Regions from separate parts of the Halomonas sp. C22 genome, predicted to be linked through region 2. Evidence: predicted binding sites of a transcription regulator. Region 2 holds the regulator's gene; each other region holds the start of a gene.
What was found. Region 2 encodes FliA, which starts transcription of late flagellar genes. Its sites were predicted from a motif close to CTAAAGTTNNNNNNNNNNCNGCCGATA; they were not measured.
Positions count from the first base shown of each region.

Region 1 (6,709 bases), on a different contig from region 2:
CATTCCGCCGAGTGACGCTTGCCCAGGAGCGCCCGCGTTCACCATGCGCAATCTTCCTTCCATCACCGCCATGCAGTGCTTCGAAGCGGCCGCCCGCCACATGAGCTTCACCCGGGCCGCCGATGAGCTGAACCTGACCCAGAGTGCGGTCAGTAAACAGGTGGCACAGCTGGAAACCACCCTGGAGCACAAGCTGTTCCGACGGGTACGTCGCAGCCTGCTGCTGACCCCCGAAGGGGCAATTTTCCTGAGCGATGTGCGCAAGGTGCTGACCCAGATCGAGATGTCCACCCAAGCCATCATGACGTACAGCGGCCATAGCGAAGTGCTCAACATCGCCACCCTGCCCAGCTTCGGCAGCCGCTGGCTGGCCAACAAGCTGCCCTCGTTCATGGCGGCGCATCCAAACATCAGCCTGGCGTTTCACGACCGCGTCGAGGATTTCGACCTGGAGCAGGAGAACATCGACATTGCCCTCTTGTATGGGCACGGCAGCTGGCCCAACCTGGCCTGCCACAAGCTGGCCGACGACCTCATGGTCGCCGTCGCCTCCCCGACCTGGCTGGCCCAGCACCCCATTCATTCACTCGACGATTTGACCCAGCGCCCGCTGCTGCACCTTTCGACCCGCCCGGATGCCTGGCACCACTGGTTTGCCAGCCAGCACGTCATGACCGAGCGCAGCTACCACGGCACCCGTTTCGAAACCTTCCCCATGCTGGTCAGAACTGCCATGGCAGGCGGCGGCGTGGCGCTGGTGCCCCACTTCACCGTGGATGAAGAGCTGGAGAGCCAACGGCTCGCCCTGGCATGGCCCTACCAACTGCTCAGCCGCAACGCCTACTACCTCGTCTACCCCGAACACCTGGGAGAACTCGCCAAGGTGCGCCGCTTTGTTGAGCATGTGGTGCAGTTTGGGGAGTAGAGAAAGAGTCTTGCAAGCCACAAATCAAGCAGTTAAGCAACACCACCAATCAGGCTGGTTACCTCAAGCACATACCGCATCATGAGCGTTGCAGTCGCAGTACGACAACAGACATCCCATCATCTCACTCGCAAGCACGCTAAATTTATTTTAATATTTGTCGCAATATCTCACTATCGTGGACAAGAAGAGCGGAATAATGGCGACGATCAACACCAATTTTGCTGCGCTCAAGGCACAGCAAAACCTGAATAATACTGGCGCAAAGCTGTCGACAAGTATTGAGCGACTCTCTTCTGGTCTTCGTATTAATAGTGCAAAGGATGATGCAGCAGGGCAAGCGATTGGTAATCGCATGGCGACCAACCTGCGAGCAAATTCCGCCATCACGCGGGGAATCAACGATGGCGTTTCACTAATACAGACAGCCGAAGGCGGGCTGGATAGCATCAACAGCATTCTTCAGCGCTCCCGCGAGCTGGCCGTTCAAGCTGCAAACGGCACCTTATCGGATAGCGACCGGGCTTTCATTAATGATGAATATCAAGCGCTACGCGCTGAAATAGACCGGATAGCCAAGGGTACGGAAGCATTTGGAAAATACCCTTTGGCGCCCACGCAGCCTCCCCCCCAACCCGCCCAGCTCGGAAACACTGAACATATCGTTGCTAAACTAAGCCCTGCTAGCAGCGTATTTACCTCGGGGATCGTGCCTGTCGCCTATATACCTACGGGCGCCACCAACATACGCATCGAGATTGACTCGTTCTCCATGGACGATGACATGCAGCTGTTTACACGCGATGGTAAACATCTAGTAGGAACCCCGATTATTGGAAGCGACAACAGCCCTACAGATAACGTCTGGTCGGCACGTGGCATTAGCGATACCGCATCGGCTAATGCAAACCTGCTAAGTGAAGCGAACGGTTTTCTGGTAGATGCAGACTACGATGCAAGCTTTTTTGAAGATGCAACAGACCAATACGATGTTGCACAGCCGCCTGTCTCCCTAACGTATAGTGGCATGACCATCACTTATAGCGGGGATCGCGATCGCGCCTTCGACCCAGACGACAGCAGTTTTAACGATGGACAACTGGGTGGAGTGGCTTCTTCTGAAATGCGAGAAGTCATTACCATTGACCAAACCACCGAGGAGCTCATGCTGCTAGTCGTAGGACAAGGGGCATTTAGCGCCTTTGCCACGTGGGATGAGATGCCGGTAGAGCTAGTGGAGTCCGCCCCAATACCACCGCCTGTCGGCACAGCGACGAAGGTTGTGACTAGCGCAGGTTATGGCGAAGCACTAGACAGCATGACCATACAGCCCACTCCCTCGGACCATATTTCTCTAGGGCTAATGGATGTTGAGCTGGACCCTATCGAAAAAGCCCGGGAAGCAATAGAAAAGCTTCAGTCCGCATTAAACCAAGTGGATGATTACCGAGCTCAATACGGAGCGCTCACAAACCGTTTTGAAAGCATTATTGATAACCTGGCTAACCAAAGCGTGAATACCGCTGCAGCACGATCTCGTATTATGGATGCTGATTACGCCCAGGAAGCCTCCAAACTGGTAAAAGCGCAAATATTGCAACAAGCAGGATCGTCCATGTTAGCCCAAGCCAACCAGGCGCCACAGGGGCTCGTGACATTATTGAACCAGGCTGATTGAGGAACGGAGCCCGCCGCATAGCCAAGGAGGTTGAATATGAAATCGCTGCTCCTTGCTCTGGGCTCCACTTTTACACAACCGATCAGTCACTCTGGGCCAGTTGTCGGTACCCCATGTTTTGCTTCACCTTAACGGTAAAGTCGAGAAGGTACCGGCACGACGCTCTTTCCTCTACATGCATTACTCAAAGTACTGCGACTACTCTGGGACGCCAAAACTCCAGACCTCGGCTTTACAAACACCAGGTTTTTTCACGCTCGTCGAGCAACAGCTAGATAAAGTCAGTAGGCTCAACTTACTTTACTGGCAATATGAAGCATGGATCAGCCTCCAGCCCGCCCCAAAAATAACGTTAACCGCACAATCACTTACTCCAAGGAACTGCGTAACGTCAGGGCAGCCACCAGCTCCCGCGCGAAGCGTTGCGCCGCAGGCAGTGCGCCAAAACTCCATACCGGCGGTAAGCGCAATAGCGTGGCGTTTTCAACGCTGGGTAAGTGCTGCCATAAACCACTTTGCGAAAGTGATGCTTCGACTCCGGCGGGCAGCGGCTCGACCACGACCAGCGTGGCCTCGGGGTAGTCGTAGAGTGCTTCGATCCCTACCAGTGAAAATCCCCAGGCGTTAGTGGGCCGGTCCCAGGCATTGGCCAAGTCGATCTGCTCCAGCACGGCGTGATAGAGGCTGTTGTCGCCAAACACCCTGACATGACGGGCATCCATGAACTGCACCATCAGCAGCGGCGGCGCATCGGGGCGCTGTTGGCGAAGCGTTTCCAGCAGTGCCTGCGTTTCGTTGATGAGCTGCGCGGCCTGCTCTTGGCGGCTGGTCAACTCACCCAACTGGCGGGTGAGTGTGTGTATCTCTTGCCAGGTATGGGTGCCGGGGGAATAGGGGTAAAACGACGTGACCGGGGCCACTCGCTCCAGCCGCTCCGTCAAACCGGCGAACATCGGTGAAATGAACGTATGCGCCGGGGGCGACTGGGCCATGAGTTCGAGGTTGGGCTGCGAACGCAGGCCCAGGTCTGCAACGCCGTCGGGAATCCCTGGCTCCCCTACCCACTCATGGTAGCCCTTGTGTTGAGCGGTACCGCTCAGCGGCGCGTCGATGGCCAGCAGCGTTTCGGCAATGGTCCAGTTGAGGGTGGCCCACTGCGCGTGGGCACTCGACAAGGGCAGCCAGCAAGCGGCCATCAAACAGCAGCGAGCCAGGAAAGAGAGCATCGACCAGTGGCACATGGCAGCGAAAGCATCAGAAAAAAGAGACCACATTTAGACGTCAATAGGCACTTTTTGCAAGGCATCACGAAAAAATCACACCTGCATATGCCAATGTCTCTCATTTTGTTTATCATATAGATCCACATCGGGCAGGTGGCCGTGGCGCCAACGCCAAGCGCTGCCGTACACAAAACTGGATCGATACCATGCCTCTCGGGAACACCTCCAACACAGCGGCCAAGCACCGCAAAGCACGGCTGTTGCGCGCGATGACACTGCTCGCAATGGGCATGACGCCCGTGGCCACCTGGGCACAAACGAGCGCCGACACCCAATCCCTGGATACCGTCACCGTCACGGGCACCATCCCCACCTACGGCGATACGCCGCCGCCAGCCTTCGCCGGTGGCCAAATCGCGGCAGGGGGCCGCGTGGGCCTGATCGGTGAAAGGGACGCGATGGACGTGCCTTTCAACGTCATCAGCTATACCAGCGAGCTGATGGAAAACCAGCAATCCCAGACGCTGGGCGATACGCTGCAAAACGATGCCTCGGTATCGGTAGGGCTGGGCTTTGGCATCTACGGCGAAGCGTACAAGGTGCGCGGCTTCAACCTGACCGGTGACGACGTGGCCTATGGCGGCCTCTACGGCGTCCTGCCACGGCAGATCATCAACAGCGACCTGGCCGAGCGCGTCGAAGTCTTCAAAGGCGCCAGTGCCTTTACCTCGGGCATTCCCATCGGCGGGAACGGCGGCATTGGCGGCACCGTCAACATCGAGCCCAAGCGGGCAGGAAATGAGCCGATGCTCAACCTCTCCAGTGGCTATCGCTCCGATGGCTACGGCGAAGTGGGCGTCGATGCCAGCCAACGTTATGGTGATCAACAGCAATGGGGGGCGCGGGTTAGTGCCACGCGCGGCCGGGGTGACACCGCCATCGATGACGAAAACCAGCGCGATACCTCCGCCGTCGTGGGGCTCGACTACCGTGGCGAACAAGGCCGGATACTGCTCGATGTCGGCCATCAAAAGCTCACCCTGGATAATGGCCGTTCAAGCGTCAACACCGGCGTGGCCACCCAGGTGCCCGCTGCGCCGGACGCCTCGTTGAACTACACCCCCTCGTTCGGTGGAACCGCGCTAGAAACCAATTTCGGCATGGTCCGGGGCGAATATGACCTCACCGACTCCTGGACCGCGTTCGCGGCCCTGGGCGGCAATCGCACGCTCGAAGGCATCGTATCGGCAACTCCAACCCTGACCGATGACGCGGGCAACGCCAGCGTCAACGACTTCGAAACCAGCAACCACATCGACAACTTCGCCAGCCAGGCGGGGCTGCGTGGCTACGTGCTGACCGGCCCGGTCAGCCACGACATCACCGTTGGCTACTCCAGCGCCTATCGCAAGTTCGACACCGACTGGAGCTTCCTCGCGGCAGGCACCACCAACATCTACAACCCGGTCGATCTATCCCGCCCGGAAGGCACCCCGTTCGTGGGGGGAAGCGTAACGCGCACCCGCTCCCAAGGGGTCACGCTAAGCGATACGCTGGGCTTCATCGATGACCGGCTGCTGCTGACACTGGGCGCACGCTATCAGGAGCTCGAAATCGACGAACGCCCCAATGCCGATAGCAGCAACCGCTATGCCGACCGTCGGGTGACCCCCGCCGTGGGCGCGGTGTTCAAGACCACGGAGAATGTCTCGCTCTACGCCAACTACGTCGAAGCCTTGCAGGATGGCGGCACGGTCACCGATACCACCGCGATGAACTTTGGCCAGCACCTGGGCATTGCCCGTGCCGAGCAGCACGAAGTGGGCGCCAAGTTCGACTACGGCAACCTGGGCGGTGGCATCAGCCTGTTCCAGATCGAGCTGCCCTCGGCTGCGGTCTTCGATGGCGTGGGCAATCTGGATAACGAGCAGCGCAATCGCGGCCTGGAGCTAAGCCTTTACGGCGAGCCGACACCCGGAGTGCGCCTGTTCAGCAGCGCGACCTGGATAGACGCCAAACTCACCAGAACACAGGATGGCAACGAAGGAAACGACGCCACGGGCGTGCCTGAGTACCGTTTTGTGTTCGGTGGCGAATGGGACACGCCCTTCATCGAACGCCTCACGGCCACGGGTCGCGTCCTGCACACGGGCTCCCAGTACGCCGATGTCGCCAACGACCTGCAACTGGACTCCTGGACACGCCTCGATCTCGGCCTGCGCTACACCACCCCGCTGGGTGGCGCTGACTGGGTATGGCGCGCAGGCATCGACAACGTGACCGACGAAAACTACTGGTCCGGCGCCTCGACCTCCTTTGCGAACTACCTGGTTCAAGGCGAACCGCGCACCTTCAAGCTGTCGGCGACTGTCGAGTTTTAAGACACGCTTTCTCTCTAACGTGACCATGAGGGCGCTTCTTGTGAAGCGCCCTTGCTTTTATGTGGCATGGGTATAAGGGCTAATAGCGTGATGGCCACAAGCCCATCTTGCGACTCTTGGCGCTCACCAACTTGCCTGTGAGTTATTGTTTTCTCAGCATTTTGACTCTATCCATCGACTCCCTGCCAGCCCAGACCACAACGGCTGCACACCTGCCAAGGCAGGAGGGCGGTGCGAGCCCTCAGTAGCAGGCCACTGAGGAGCGTTGAAAAGAAAAACTTACGAGCCTCAGCTTGCTTCAGAGGGTTGTGCTAGGCTAATTTCATTAAGCACTTGGCATGAGATAGGCAGCGAATAGCACAAGGGTGAAAACACCCCAAAGCGTTCCTCCTAAAATACAGCAGGCTCGCGAATTTTGGATATGACGACTACTTTAAGTTAATATTTAATAAAATCAAATACTTAAGTGGAGAGCACGAGCTATATTTACTAGTAGAACGTG
Region 1 covers NZ_VBVC01000002.1:473,430-480,138, forward strand. Annotated here, with positions in the region: gene FEU76_RS05440 (LysR substrate-binding domain-containing protein) at 44-925, shown strand; gene FEU76_RS18685 (flagellin N-terminal helical domain-containing protein) at 1,125-2,603, shown strand; gene FEU76_RS05450 (iron-siderophore ABC transporter substrate-binding protein) at 2,972-3,877, opposite strand; gene FEU76_RS05455 (TonB-dependent receptor) at 4,033-6,207, shown strand.
Region 1: a site for FliA is predicted at 1,065-1,091, ahead of FEU76_RS18685 (flagellin N-terminal helical domain-containing protein). Genes of this name have one in related genera too.

Region 2 (6,709 bases):
CGGGATACGGCCCTGCTGGACGCGCTGCTGCATGTGTTGATGGCCCGAGATGCCATTCGGCAACTGGGCAGTGTCAGCCTCGAGGATGTGCTATGAATGGCCAGGATCAGGCTGCCGGGCTGAGAAAATGGGCAGATTTGCAGCGCCAGCAGCGAGGCGAGCAACCTGACGAGCCTGCGGCCGACGCGCCGAGTGTCGATACTTCCACTTCAGACAAGGAAGTGGCGCAAACGAACGTTGGCGCGGACGCTTCGGAAACCGCTCCCAAGGAGGTCGCAAGTGCGGCAGCGAACGTAACGGCCCCCCGCCCGACACGCACACTGGTCATTGTGGGGTTGAGCTCAGCGGGTGCCGTGCACGTCGACAAGGTCAAAGGTCGCTTGGCGCAGTGGGCATCGCTGGGGCGCCAGTGGGCGGGCGATCCTCAGGAGTGGGACGTCAAGGTGGCAAGCCCCGAGGCAGGGTCGATGGCTGCCTTGGCGCATCACCCTCACTGGGCGCTATGGGTGAGCAGTGACGCCGAGGCCTTCGCGAGCATGTACCGTGCCCTACGCCAGATGCGTGAGCAAGGGGGGCCGCGCCGCCTGCTGGCCCTGCACGAGCCGCACCTTCCGCGTCAGGGCTTACTGGACAACCTGCGTGATGCCGCTGCGCACTATTTGCAAATAGAGCTGTTGCTACTGGCTCGTTGATGACCCCATGACAAGGGACCGGCAATGCCTCTACAGACGATGTTGCTACGAACATTGATCAACACCGCAAAGTGGTCAACAGTGACATGGAGCGTGTTTCTCTCCAGCGCCGCGTGGGTGTTGGTGTTATCGCTGGTTGTGGGTGAATCGGCGCGGGCAGCGACAGGTAGCTGGAGCAGTCAAATGCCCGCGGTGGTGGTGGCCATGAGCGATCGGGCGAGCAGCAGCCAGGCCATCAGGCCTCCGGCGGGCATACCGCTGGGCGAAGCGACATTGGCGAGGGTGCAATGGCGTTTCGAGGCGCCTGCCCATGCGCCTGTCAACGCCTGGCTATGCCATCCTGCACAATGCGTGCCTCTGAGTGGCATGCGTGGCAGCACCATGGCACTGGCAGGTCTGGATGCCAACGCGCCGCTTCATTTGCGCTTTGCGCTGTCACCGGGGCAACGGCCCGTGCGCGTACAGGGGCTGCAGGTCATCGTGAATTATCAGTAAAGATCGTTTAGCCGTGAGGCAATAGGATGTATACAGCACAAGGCAGGATCAAGCAGAGTGAGCTGTTAACTCAATACATGCCACTGGTGAGACGTCAGGCCTTGACACTGCAGGTCAGGTTGCCCGCCAGTATCGAGCTGGATGATTTGATTCAAGCGGGCATGGTGGGCTTGCTGGAGGCGCTAGGACGCTTTGATGCCGCACAGGGCGCGACGTTTGCCACGTTCGCCAGCCAACGCATTCGGGGCGCCATGATGGATGAACTGCGCACTCGGGACTGGCTGCCGCGCAGCGTGCGCCGCTCTGCCCGCGCAGTCGATGAAACCGTACGCCGTTTGGAGCAGATGCTGGGCAGGCCCCCTGAAGAGGTGGAAATTGCCCGTGAGCTGGAGATGCCGCTGAGCGACTATCAACAGCTGCTCAACGACACCAATAGCGGGCAGCTACTGCCCTTCGAGGAACTGGTGGCCGATGGCGGTGAGCCAGCCGGGGACGAAGGCAGCGCCAATCGCCCTTTCGAACAACTGCTCGACGAGCAGCAGCGGCACACTCTGATCGAAGCGATCGAGGCGTTGCCCGAGCGTGAAAAACTGCTGATGGCCCTGTATTACCAGGAAGAGATGAACCTCAAAGAGGTGGGGGCGGTACTGGGCGTCACCGAATCGCGGGTATCGCAACTGCATAGCCAGGCCGTCAGCCGCCTTCGTGCCCGCTTGAGCGACCACGATTGACCTTCTTATTCTCTCACGTTAACCGGCAAGGAGCCGTTGATGAACCCCTCTACGTTGATCGGCATATTTGCCAGCATGCTGTTGTTGATAAGCGTGCTGTTCTTTACCGCAGAGTCGCCAGAAAGCTTTATCAACTTGCCTGGTCTGGCCATCGTCATTACCGGTACTCTGGCGGCGACGTTCATCAGCTACCCCTTGAAGGAGGTACTGCGGGTAGTGCGCCTGGTAGGCCTGGTATTCCGCCGCGAGAACACCTATGTGCGCGATGATATCGGCGAGCTGGTGGCCATGTCGCGGTTATGGTTCAAGGGCGATGTCCGAGCGGTAGAGCGGGAGCTGGAGCATACGCGCAACCCGTTTCTGCGCACCGGTATTCAACTAGTGATTGCCAACACCAAGGAAGATGAAATTTTCGACATGCTGCGCTGGCGGATCGCACGGCTGAAGGCGCGTGAGCATGCCGAAGCGCAGATTTTCCGTACCATGGCCACCTATGCGCCGGCCTTTGGCATGATTGGTACGCTGGTGGGGCTGGTCAACATGCTGGAAGTCATGGATGCGGGCGATCTGCAGGTGATCGGTCCACGTATGGCCGTGGCGCTGCTCACCACGTTTTACGGTATTCTGCTGGCCAATCTGGTCTTCAAGCCCATTGCCGTCAAACTGGAGCGGCGGACCGAAGAGCGCCTGATCACCATGAACATGGTACTGGAAGGCATTTCTCTCATTACCAAGCGTCGCTTGCCGTCGTTCATCGAAGAGACGTTGAACTCGTTCGTGGCCAACTACCACGACGAAATCCGTGATGCGAGCGTCAAGCCGCGTCCAGGCGTCGATTCGGCGCTGAAAGGGTAGCGCCATGCTCAATCACGAGGCACGGTTTGCGCTGGAACTGCCAGCGGCAGCGGGCGAGAGCGACGAAGGGTGGCTGACCAGTTACCTGGACGTCTTGACGCTGCTGATTACCCTGTTCGTGCTCTTGCTGGCGCTGACGCCTCCTGGCGGTGGGGACGGGAGGGAGAGCGATGCCATGGGGCCGGCCAGTGCCATCATGGCCATGCCGTTGGCCTCATTGGCCACCGGCATTCACCCACGTCACGACGGTGTGCAGCCGCAGATGGCCGGGCTGGATATTCCGGGGGTCAGTGTCTCGCAGGGCCGTGAAGGCATCACCCTGCGCATCGACGACAGTCTTTTGTTTCCCAGCGGCAATGATGTGCTAACGCCTCAGGGGCAAGTTGTGTTAGAAGGGCTCACATCGGTACTCCAAACGTTCGAAGGCCAAATCTCGGTGGAAGGGCATACGGATAATCTGCCCATTGCCACCCCGCGTTTCCCCTCCAACTGGGAGCTTTCAACGGGTCGCGCCATTGCCGTGGTGCGCCAGTTGGAGCGTCAGGGTATCGCCATTTCTCGTATGCGGGCGGTTGGCTACGCCGACACCCAACCCATGGAAAGTAACGCTACCCCGGAAGGGCGAGCTGCCAACCGACGTGTTGAACTGCTGCTCAAACAGCAGGTCGAGGGGTAAAGCACTATCTCGAGGCTATCTTCGTGTCGACGCATCATTCTCGACTGCAGTCCTTTGGCGCTGTCTTGGTACTGGATACCGACGTGCGGCAGATTCAGGCCGTCAGCCGCAACCTGGCGGCATTGCTGGGGTTACCCACCAACGAGCAGCCGCCCCCTAGGCTGACGTCTCTGCTGGGCAAGCGGCTCAGCCAGCGGCTGCGCCATGAACTGCAAGGGCAGCCCCGCCTACCCGGCCCGCTCACTTTTCGCCGAGCCACCGTCGATACGCGCTTTCAACTCCAGGCCTATCGAACAGACCGACACGTCGTCGTCGAAATAGAGCCATTGCCCCCGATGGGTAAGCAGCGCTTGCTGGGAACCCTCAATGAGCGCCTGGTGCGCCTGGCCGAAGCCACGCACCAGGAGGAACTGCTGGACTACCTGGTCGGTGCCGTTCAGGAGTTGACCGGGCATGAGCGCGTCTCGGTGTGCCATTTCGACGGCGATTGGCATGGGCTCATCGTGGCCGAAAAGTGTACGGGGCGCTTGGCAGGGCTGCGCGGGCAACGGTTTCCGGCCAGCGATTTCCCACTGGCCTTGCGGCATGCCTACGAACGTCATCCGGTGCGCTTGATTCAAGACGTCACCGCCGACACCGAGCCCCTGGTGCCCGCAGACGTCACGGCCAACCTGCGCAACTGCTTCTTGCGTGCGCCGGCTGCCGAGCGGCGCGTCTATCTGCAGCGGCTGGGGGCACACAGTGCTTTCAGTGTGGCCATGCAAAGTGATGCTGGCCTGTGGGGGCTGCTGTTCTGTCATTCGGCCCATGCCCACCCCGTGGCACCTCCCTTGCGCGATGCGGTGCGGACACTGGTGCAAATGGCGACGCAGCGGTTGTTGTTGCTGCGTGCTCGCCAGGAGGCACGTTACCTGCAGCGCGTGCAGGATAGCCTGGTGCTGTCGGTCTCTGCCCAGCAAGAACCCAAAAGCCCCCAGCAGATTCTTCACGAGCAGGCTGCGTCCTGGTGCGCGTTGTTCCGTGCTCAGGGGGTTGCCCTGTGGCTCAATGGCAGCGTGTGTTCTGCCGGTGTGGTGCCGCTCTCCACGGTGGTGTGCCAACTGGTGAAGCGTATCGACAGGGGGCATCGCCATGGGGGGCCGTGGTGTACCCGTGAGGTAGCGGTGGAGCCGCTGACGGCGTCACTCGACATGTCAGAGCAGTGTGGGATTCTGGCCGTGCCGCTCTCCATCAGCCCGGCACAGCGAGGCTGGCTGTTGTTCTTTCGGCCCGAGCAGGTGGAAACCCTCTATTGGGCCATGGGCCCTGCCTCGGCTGCCGTGACCTCATCCACGCAGCCGACGCCCCCCTCGGCTGCGTGGAGTGAAGACGTGGTCGGCAAAAGCGAAGCATGGCAGCGTGTCGAACGCCTGGCGGCCATCGACCTGGGGGAAGATTTGACGCTGGCTATTTCTGCCTATGAGATCAGTACGCTCAACATGCACCTTGAGCAAGAGCGCAAGGCACTGGCCACCGCCAACCAGCGGCTCGAGCAGTTGGCCCACTTTGACCCATTGACTCAGGTCTGGAATCGCTATCGTATCGAGCAGGCCATCGATGCCGAGTTAGTCGCGGCCAAGCGCTACGGCGCCGCATTCGCGTTGCTGCTGTTTGACGTGGATCACTTCAAGCAGATCAACGACGCCTATGGGCATGGCGTGGGGGATGACGTGCTGGTCTCGCTGGCTCGTCTGGTGGAAACGTCGCTGCGGGGGTGCGACCATCTTGGCCGCTGGGGCGGCGAAGAGTTCGTGGTGCTGGCGACACACTCCGATGAGGAAGCGGCCATGGGCCTGGCTGAGCGGCTGCGCAGCCTGGTGGCCACGCTGCATGTCAACGGGTTGGACCAGCCCATCACCGTCAGTATCGGCGTGGCGATATGGCAGCCGGGCGACAGCTGCAAGACGCTGATGTCGCGGGCCGATGTGGCCATGTACCGAGCCAAACGCGGTGGTCGCAATCGTGTGGAAATCGCCGAGCAGCGAACCGGTTAATCTTCTGTCGTGCTCTCCTCGCACAGCTGCTGCATGCGCGCGATGGCGCTGTCTGCACCGGCAAGGCTGAAGGTCATGTACCACGGCTCCTGCTCGTTTTGGTCGAAGCCCAGGAACAGCTGCTCGCCGGTGCGCATCTGGGCCATCAGTGTGTCGAGATCGCTCAGGTAAAAGTGTGCGTAGAAGCCATCGTCGCCGCGCTCGGTGATGAACTCGGCCATGGTATCCACGATGGGCTGGTCATCGATGCGCAGCCGTGTGGGCACCAGATTGACAGCGCGGCTCTCGCCTTGCTGCTGTTCCAGCGTCACGCGCATTTCCAGCCAGGGGAGGTCGCATACCCCCTGGCTGGTATTGAGGCTCAGGGTGGCATCGGAGTAGCTGTGGGTCTCCACTGCGCGAAAATGGCGCTCTTCGCCCAGTGCCAGCGTCATGGACGACCAGTGCTGGTGAGGTTCGGCGTGCTCCACGTTGAACGTGGCTGCCAGGGCGAACGGGGCGTTGCCCAGCAGGCTCCCCCCCAGTACCGCCAGCAGTGTACGGGTGTTGATGGGCATAAACGGTATCATCGTCGTCGGTCTAAAAGGCAAGGTCGCTCAGGCTTCCAGCAGCGGCCTGACGTTGTCGGTCAGGTAGCAGTCGTCGAACTCTCCTTCGGTGGCCAGCGCTTCGAGATCCGGTATGGTGACATGGTGTCGGTCACGAAATACCAGGCCGTCTTCGCTGAGTGCGGTGAAGGTACGGCTGACATGAACCGGGCTCAAGCCCAGGATATCGGCCAACTGCTCTTGTGACAGCGGGAGGCGGAACTGCCCGCTGATATCGTCGTTGGTCTGGCGCAGGCGCAGATACATTTCATGTAGGAAATGGGCCATTTTCTTGCGCGCGCTGCGCCGTGCCAGGTTGACCAGCCGTTCGGTCAGCAGCGCTTGCTGTCGGCTGGCAATGGCAAACATCACCGACGTGAGCGACAGTGACTCGCGAAAGACCTCCAGCATACGCTTGTGGGGAAAGTGACAGATCACGCCGTCACTGATCATGCGGACGTTTTCAAGGCGCTGGGAAAAAGCAAACTCCCGCAGACCGATGATGTCGCCGGGCAGAAAAACTTCCAGGATCTGGCGGTCGCCGTTTTCGAGGTGGCGGTAGGAGTAGGCCCAGCCGCTGCGCAGCGTGCAAAACTCATTGGCCGGTGCCCCCATCTCCCAGAGTACCGTGCCCGCCTTG
Region 2 covers NZ_VBVC01000009.1:50,636-57,344, forward strand. Annotated here, with positions in the region: gene flhF (flagellar biosynthesis protein FlhF) at 1-96, shown strand, start outside; gene FEU76_RS15280 (hypothetical protein) at 93-692, shown strand; gene FEU76_RS15285 (flagellar protein FlhE) at 876-1,187, shown strand; gene FEU76_RS15290 (RNA polymerase sigma factor FliA) at 1,214-1,918, shown strand; gene FEU76_RS15295 (motility protein A) at 1,958-2,773, shown strand; gene FEU76_RS15300 (OmpA family protein) at 2,778-3,449, shown strand; gene FEU76_RS15305 (sensor domain-containing diguanylate cyclase) at 3,473-5,482, shown strand; gene FEU76_RS15310 (hypothetical protein) at 5,479-6,039, opposite strand; gene FEU76_RS15315 (Crp/Fnr family transcriptional regulator) at 6,079-6,709, opposite strand, start outside.

Region 3 (6,709 bases), on a different contig from region 2:
AGCTGTCGGATGACCTGCGGCGCAAGCTGCCGCTGCTGGAAGCGCGCCTGAACAGCTACGTGCCCAATGCCCTGCGCGTGCTGCGCACCATCATTGTCGTGGCTGTGATCATGGTGGTGCTGGATGCCTGGGGAGCGTTCAATCTCGCTGCCTGGTACGCCTCCGAGCGCGGTGCCAACCTGGTGGGCAACCTGATCAGTGTGGCGGTCATTCTGATCGTATCGCTGGGCGTATGGCTGGGGCTGGCCAGCCTGATCGAGCACAAGCTGAACCCCGAGACGGGCGACGGGGAGCCCTCGGCGCGTGCCAAGACGCTGCTTAGCCTGTTCCGTAATGCACTGGCCATTGCCATGGTGACCATTACCGGCATGATCGTTCTGTCGGAGATCGGCATCAACATCGGGCCGCTGATTGCCGGTGCCGGTGTGCTGGGTCTGGCGATCGGTTTCGGTGCCCAGAGACTGGTGCAGGATGTCATCACCGGCGTCTTCATCCAGGTCGAAAACGCCATGAATACTGGCGATGTCGTGACCGTAGGCGGTATTACCGGCACTGCTGAGCGGTTGAGCATACGTTCGGTGGGTATTCGCGACCTTTCCGGCACCTACCATATCGTGCCGTTCTCCAGTGTGGACACGGTCTCCAACTACATGCGTGAGTACGGTAATCACGTGGGCGAATACGGTATTGCCTACCGCGAGAACATCGACGATGCCATTGCCCAGCTCCAGTTGGCCTTCGAAGACCTCAAAGCCAACCCAGAGCACAGTCACAAGCTGTTGGCAGACATGACCGTGGCGGGCGTTACTGCGCTGGCCGACAGCTCGGTCAATATCCGTGTGGTCATCAAGACCACGCCGGGTGACCAGTGGGGCGTTGGCCGGGCATACAACCGCCTCGTCAAGATGCGCTTCGACTCGGCGGGTATCGAGATTCCGTTCCCGCATACCACCCTGTACTTCGGGCAGGACAAGTCCGGCTCTGCGCCGCCTGCCAACCTGCGTGTCATGCAGCAGGACTTCACCATCGATGGTAGCCCGGCAGGGCAGCCCAAACGAGCAGAGCTCGAAGTGGATGACCGCCATCGCCCTCGTCGTGGAAAATCACCGAGTGAGCAAGAGGCTGAGCACCACAAGCCTGACGATGAGGAAGTGTGATCCTCGATGCATCAACGACAAGGCCGCCTTCGGGCGGCCTTGTCGTATGCGCAGAGTCTGCCAGGCTCACTCGCCCGGATAATTTTCGGAGTGACGCCCCACCAGGTTGATGGACTCCCCACCGTCCACGAACAGCACCTGCCCCGTGACGAACGCATTGTCCAACAAATAGTACAAAGCTTGTACGAGATGCGCTGGATTCCCCTGATGATCGACAGGAATGCCTTCGATCCGCCACTGGACATAGTCACTGCTGCGCTGCGATGCGGGTAGCACGACACCAGGGGCGATGCCATTGATACGCAGGCGAGGTGCAAACTCCAGCGCCGCCATGCGCGTCATGTCTGCCAAGCTTTTCTTGGACAGCAGGTAGGCCGCATAAGGGTACTGATGGTAAGCCACCTTGTTGTCGATGATATTGATGACCTGGCCGTGTTCGACCACCTCGGCAAAGTGGCGCGTCAATAGCAGCGGGGTAAACATATTGACCCGAAACTGAGTCTCCAGCATGGCCAGGTCTGTCTGGGCGATAGGTGCAGGCGCGTAGGCACTGGCGCTGTTGAGCAGTACGCAAAGCCCTGGGAAACGAGCCTTGGCGTGGGCAATCAACGCGTCCAGCGGGTCTTCCAGAAAGTTGCAGGGCAAGATCTCGCAATCACGCCCCTTGCTCCGGATGCGTTCCGCGACCTCTTCGGCCTCGGTTCGCGAGCTGTTGACATGCAGCGCGATATCGAAGCCCTTGTCGGCCAGCGCTTCGGAAAAGTGGCGGCCAAGACGGGTGGCGCCACCGGTGACGAGTGCAGCAGGGTTTCCCATGGGTTGCTCCCTATACGGAAGATTATTATTGGGTGGTCAGCTGACTTTCTGCGTGTAAGCAGCGTTTGTCAATAACTTATACAGATGTTGAACATAATGCTGAAAACGCTACGCTTGGAGGGTGCCGCTCGTTTCCCGTGGGCAAGTGGAAAAAGGCGGCGGGTACGTTTCAACAGAAACCGTCTTTCTGCTCAAGTCCCGAGGGCTTGCCATGACAGCCATAGCGTCTCATGAGTGCATCATTTCGTTAGGAACCAACATCGAGCCAGAACACCATTTTGCGCAAGCGCTGGAAATCTTGAGCCGCGAGTGTGAGCTGGTGGCCCGCTCCGAAGCTGTACGAACAGCGCCCGTGGGGTTTCAGCAGCAGCCTGACTTCCTCAACGCTGCGTTGGTCGTTCGCACCTCGCAGACCCGTGATGCCTTCAAAGCTTATCTGAGGGATGTCGAGCAGCGTCTGGGACGTGTGCGAGGACCGATCAAGTCAGGCCCGCGTACCATGGATCTGGATATCGTGGCGTGGGATGGTGAAGTGGTCGACGAAGGCTATTTCCAATATGACTATGTGCGTGGTCCCGTGGATGCCGTATTGGCTTCCTGCCATCGCGCTTTGGGAGAGCAAGCGCCCCAGCAGCCGTGAGGGGAGCAGTGTTGCAAGCCTTGTGGTCGTTTTGTTGCTGGACGCGCTCATGTATTGGCCAGGTCGGCCGATAATAACGTTACCCCGTTTCTGTTTCGTTGATGCCTGAGGTCACGCCCTTGCTTAGCCTTGCGACCAACATCACGTCGCTGTTGGTGATGAACAATTTACGTACGAGCCAGCAGGCCATGCAGACCTCCATGCAGCGCCTGTCTTCCGGCTTGCGTATCAATAGCGCCAAGGACGACCCCGCTGGTCAGGCCATTGCCAATCGCATGGGCGCGCAGATTCGAGGCATGAACCAGGCCATTCGTAACACCAACGATGGCATTTCCATGGTGCAAACGGCGGAAGGCTCGCTGAACCAGATCAACGACAACCTTCAACGTATCCGTGAGCTGAGCGTTCAAGCCCTCAACGGCACCAACTCTTCCGAAGATTTGGCCTCTATTCAGCTGGAAATCGATCAGCGCCTGGAAGAGATCACCCGTGTCACTGAGCAGAGTAACTTCAACGGCATTCCTCTGATCAACGCAGATCGGACCCTGAACATTCAGGTGGGTGCCAATGCGGGGGATGTGATTGGCATTCGTTTTTCCGCCATGGGGCTTCAGGCGCTTGGGCTGGAAGGTTTTAGCGTGCTGGACGATGGCACGGCCACCGGCAAGCCCATGGACGTGGTGGATGAAGCCATGAAGCTGGTCGACCGCCAGCGCAGCTACCTGGGCGCCGTGCAGAACCGCTTCGAAAGCGTGATCGACGGGCTCAATACCAACATCATCAACACCTCTGCCGCCCAGTCACGCATCCAGGACGCCGACTACGCGCAGGAAGTCTCCAACCTGATTCGTGCCCAGCTGTTGCAGCAGGTCGGCATCTCCATGCTGGCTCAGGTCAACCAGCAGCCGCAGGTGATTCTACGGCTGCTGCAAGGCTTGTAAGCCGAGATCAGTCGATGATCCCTTGCTCCCGCGCCATGGCGTAAGCCGCTTGCGGGCCGTTCCAGAGTGACGGCAGCAGGATCAGTGAGACGGGAATCGCGGTAATCACGATGAACTGCTGCAGCGCGCCAATCTGGCCTGCGCCCATGTACAGCAGAACCGCCGCCATCAGTGCCATGGCGATCCCCCAGAACGCACGCATGTAAGGGCTGGGCGCATCGTGTCCCGCTCCTACCACGGCAATGGCATAGCTCATGGAGTCGCCGGTGGTGGCCACGAAGATGGTGGTCAGCAGCAAGATGGCCATGGCCATCCAGGTGCCGCCCGGCAGTGCCTGGGCTACGGTGAGGGTAGCCACGTCGAACTGGAAGTTTTCGAGTGCCTCGGTGATATCGATCACGTCGGTCAATTGGTAGTAAATGCCGGTACCGCCCAGCAGCGTGAACCAGATGGTCGTCGCCAAGGGGGCGAGCACCGCCACCGCCAGAATCATTTCGCGTATCGTGCGTCCTCGGGAAATGCGCGCCACGAAAATCGCCATCAGCGGCGCATAGCCGATGAACCAGGCGAAGAAGAACACCGTCCACCACTGCATCCACCAAGCGGGCGCGGTGTCGGCGGTCATGGTGGCCATGGTGAAAAAGCCGCTGACATAAGCGCCCATGCTGGCCATGTAGCTATTCATCAGAAACAGCGTGGGGCCAAAAACCACAATCACGGCACCAATGGCCAGGGCCAACAGCACGTTGAAGCGGCTGAGCAGCTGGATGCCTTTGTGTACCCCACTCATGGAGGAGAGCACATAGATGGCCCCCAATACGGCCAGGATGATCAGCTGGCCTGTGTAGCCTTCCGGCAGGCCGAACAGCTCATGCAGGCCGAAACTGACCTGCGTCGCCAGAAAGCCAATCGGCCCCACGGTTCCCGCCACGACACCGATCACACAGCAGGCGTCCACCACGCTGCCTAGCGGGCCGCGCATCAGGCGCTCACCGAACACCGGATAAAGGAGCGTTCTGGGCTGAAGCGGCTGGCCCTTGACGTAATGCGCATGCGCCAATACTACCGCCGTGAGTGAACCCAGGACCGCCCAGGCCATGAACCCCCAGTGGGTAAACGACTGGGCCAAGGCACCTGCCACCGCCTCGGCAGTGCCGGGTTCGGTATCGAAAGCGGGGGGCGTAACGACAAAGTGATAGATCGGCTCGCCTGTGGCGAAAAACACCCCACCACCGCCCAGCAGAGCGCACAGAATGATCGATACCCACTTGAAGGTGCCCATTTCTGGTGCATCCAGATTGCCGATACGCGCCTTGGCTGCTGGTGTCAGCGCTAGGCCCATGGCAATCAGGAAGGTCATCAATAGCAGCAGTTGAAAGTAGCTGCCCAGCGTGAGCGCCGTCCAGGCAAACCCTTGGCTGATGGTGCTGGCAACCCGCTCGATGTCATACAGCGAAAGTGACAGGAAGGTCACGATGAAACCAATGCTGAGCACCAGTACGATGGGGTCTCCAAAGGGTCGCCGTGTGGCTTCCTCAGTGGGGCGAGAAGAGTGCGTCATGTCGAATACCTGTTCAGGATCGAAGGGGGAGTAGGCAGGGTAAGGGCATGGCTTGAGCGTGTTACGGAGCAAAACCGCAGCACAAAAAAAAAGCGCCATTCAATGAATGGCGCGAGGACAGGAAACTGAACACAGTATACCGTCGGGTTAGACCAAAGTCTAACGGTTTGGCCAAAAATGTTTTCTTATGGTGCGCGTCCAATGCGTGGCGCACCATTTTGGCGCTTTCGAGGGCGCTGGCTGATCCATTTGCAGGCCTAAGCTCATGAATGAACAGTAAAAAGCAAAAGATGGCAGCGTTGCTGCAAAGCATCATCAATATTGTATACAAGGTGCTCACTGCCATGCCGATTCGTTTCCGTACTGCCCGCTCCTCTTTGTTTCCGCTAGCGCTATTTGGCGCGGCGCTGATGATTCCGCTCGGCGCTGCTGCCGAGACGACCTCGATTCGCTTCCAGCTGGACTGGCGTTTTGAAGGTCCGGCAGCACCGTTTCTGATGGCAGCCGAAAAAGGCTACTTCGCCGAAGAAGGTCTGCAGGTTCAGATCGATTCGGGAAGCGGCTCTGCAGGGGCGGTGAACCGGGTGGCCTCGGGCGCCTATGAGATGGGCTTTGGCGATCTCAACGCGCTGGTCGAATTCCTTGCGGAAAACCCGGAAGGCCCCGGCATCAAGGGCGTTTATATCGTTTATGACGGCACGCCCGCGGCGGTGTTTGCGCGCAAGGAGAGCGGCATCGAGAGCCCCGCTGACCTGGCAGGCAAGACCATCGCCGCCCCGGCCTTCGACACCGGCTATCGCGCCTGGGGCATCTTTGCCGCTGCTAATGGGCTGGAGGCCGACGCAGTGGCGTGGCAAAACGTCGATCCTGCGCTACGCGAAACCCTGCTGACCCGGGGCGATGTCGATGCCATCACCGGCTTCTACTTCACCAGCCTGCTCAATCTGGAAGAGCGCGGCATGAGCGAAGACGAGCTGACCATCATGCCGTTCCCCGACTACGGCGTCCCGCTGTACGGCAACGCGATTCTGGTCAGTGATGCCTTTGCCGATGCCAACCCCGAGGCCGTGCAGGGCTTTCTGCGCGCCTTCAACCGTGCGCTGGGAGAGACCCTGGCAGACCCCGAAGCGGCCATCGAGTACGTGCGTAACCGCGATGGCCTGATCGATGTCGAGATGGAAACGCGTCGCCTGAAGCTGGCGTTGGAGAGCGTGGTGGATACCCCCGATGCCCGTGAATATGGCGTGGGCGGTGTGGATGACGAGCGGCTGAGCCAGGCGATTCAATTGGTGGCGGATGCTTACGATCTGCCCACGTTGCCATCCCCCGATCAGGTCTTTGACTCCCGCTACCTGCCGCCGGTAGAAGAGCGCATGCTGCTGCCGGAGGCGGAGTGATGTCGGCAGCGTTCGTCCGCTTCGATGACGTCAGCCTGGCGTACGACGGCTCGGGCAACGCCATCGAAGATATCGACCTGTCGATCCACGAAGGCGAGTTCGTCGCCTTCGTGGGGCCGTCAGGGTGTGGCAAATCCACCTTCATGAAGCTGTGTACCGGCCTGCATGCCCCTACGCAGGGAAGCATCCAGGTGGAT
Region 3 covers NZ_VBVC01000002.1:577,966-584,674, reverse strand. Annotated here, with positions in the region: gene ybiO (mechanosensitive channel protein) at 1-1,157, shown strand, start outside; gene FEU76_RS06025 (SDR family oxidoreductase) at 1,224-1,973, opposite strand; gene folK (2-amino-4-hydroxy-6-hydroxymethyldihydropteridine diphosphokinase) at 2,185-2,613, shown strand; gene FEU76_RS06015 (flagellin N-terminal helical domain-containing protein) at 2,733-3,554, shown strand; gene FEU76_RS06010 (BCCT family transporter) at 3,562-5,115, opposite strand; gene FEU76_RS06005 (ABC transporter substrate-binding protein) at 5,406-6,512, shown strand; gene FEU76_RS06000 (ABC transporter ATP-binding protein) at 6,512-6,709, shown strand, end outside.
Region 3: a site for FliA is predicted at 2,660-2,686, ahead of FEU76_RS06015 (flagellin N-terminal helical domain-containing protein). Genes of this name have one in related genera too.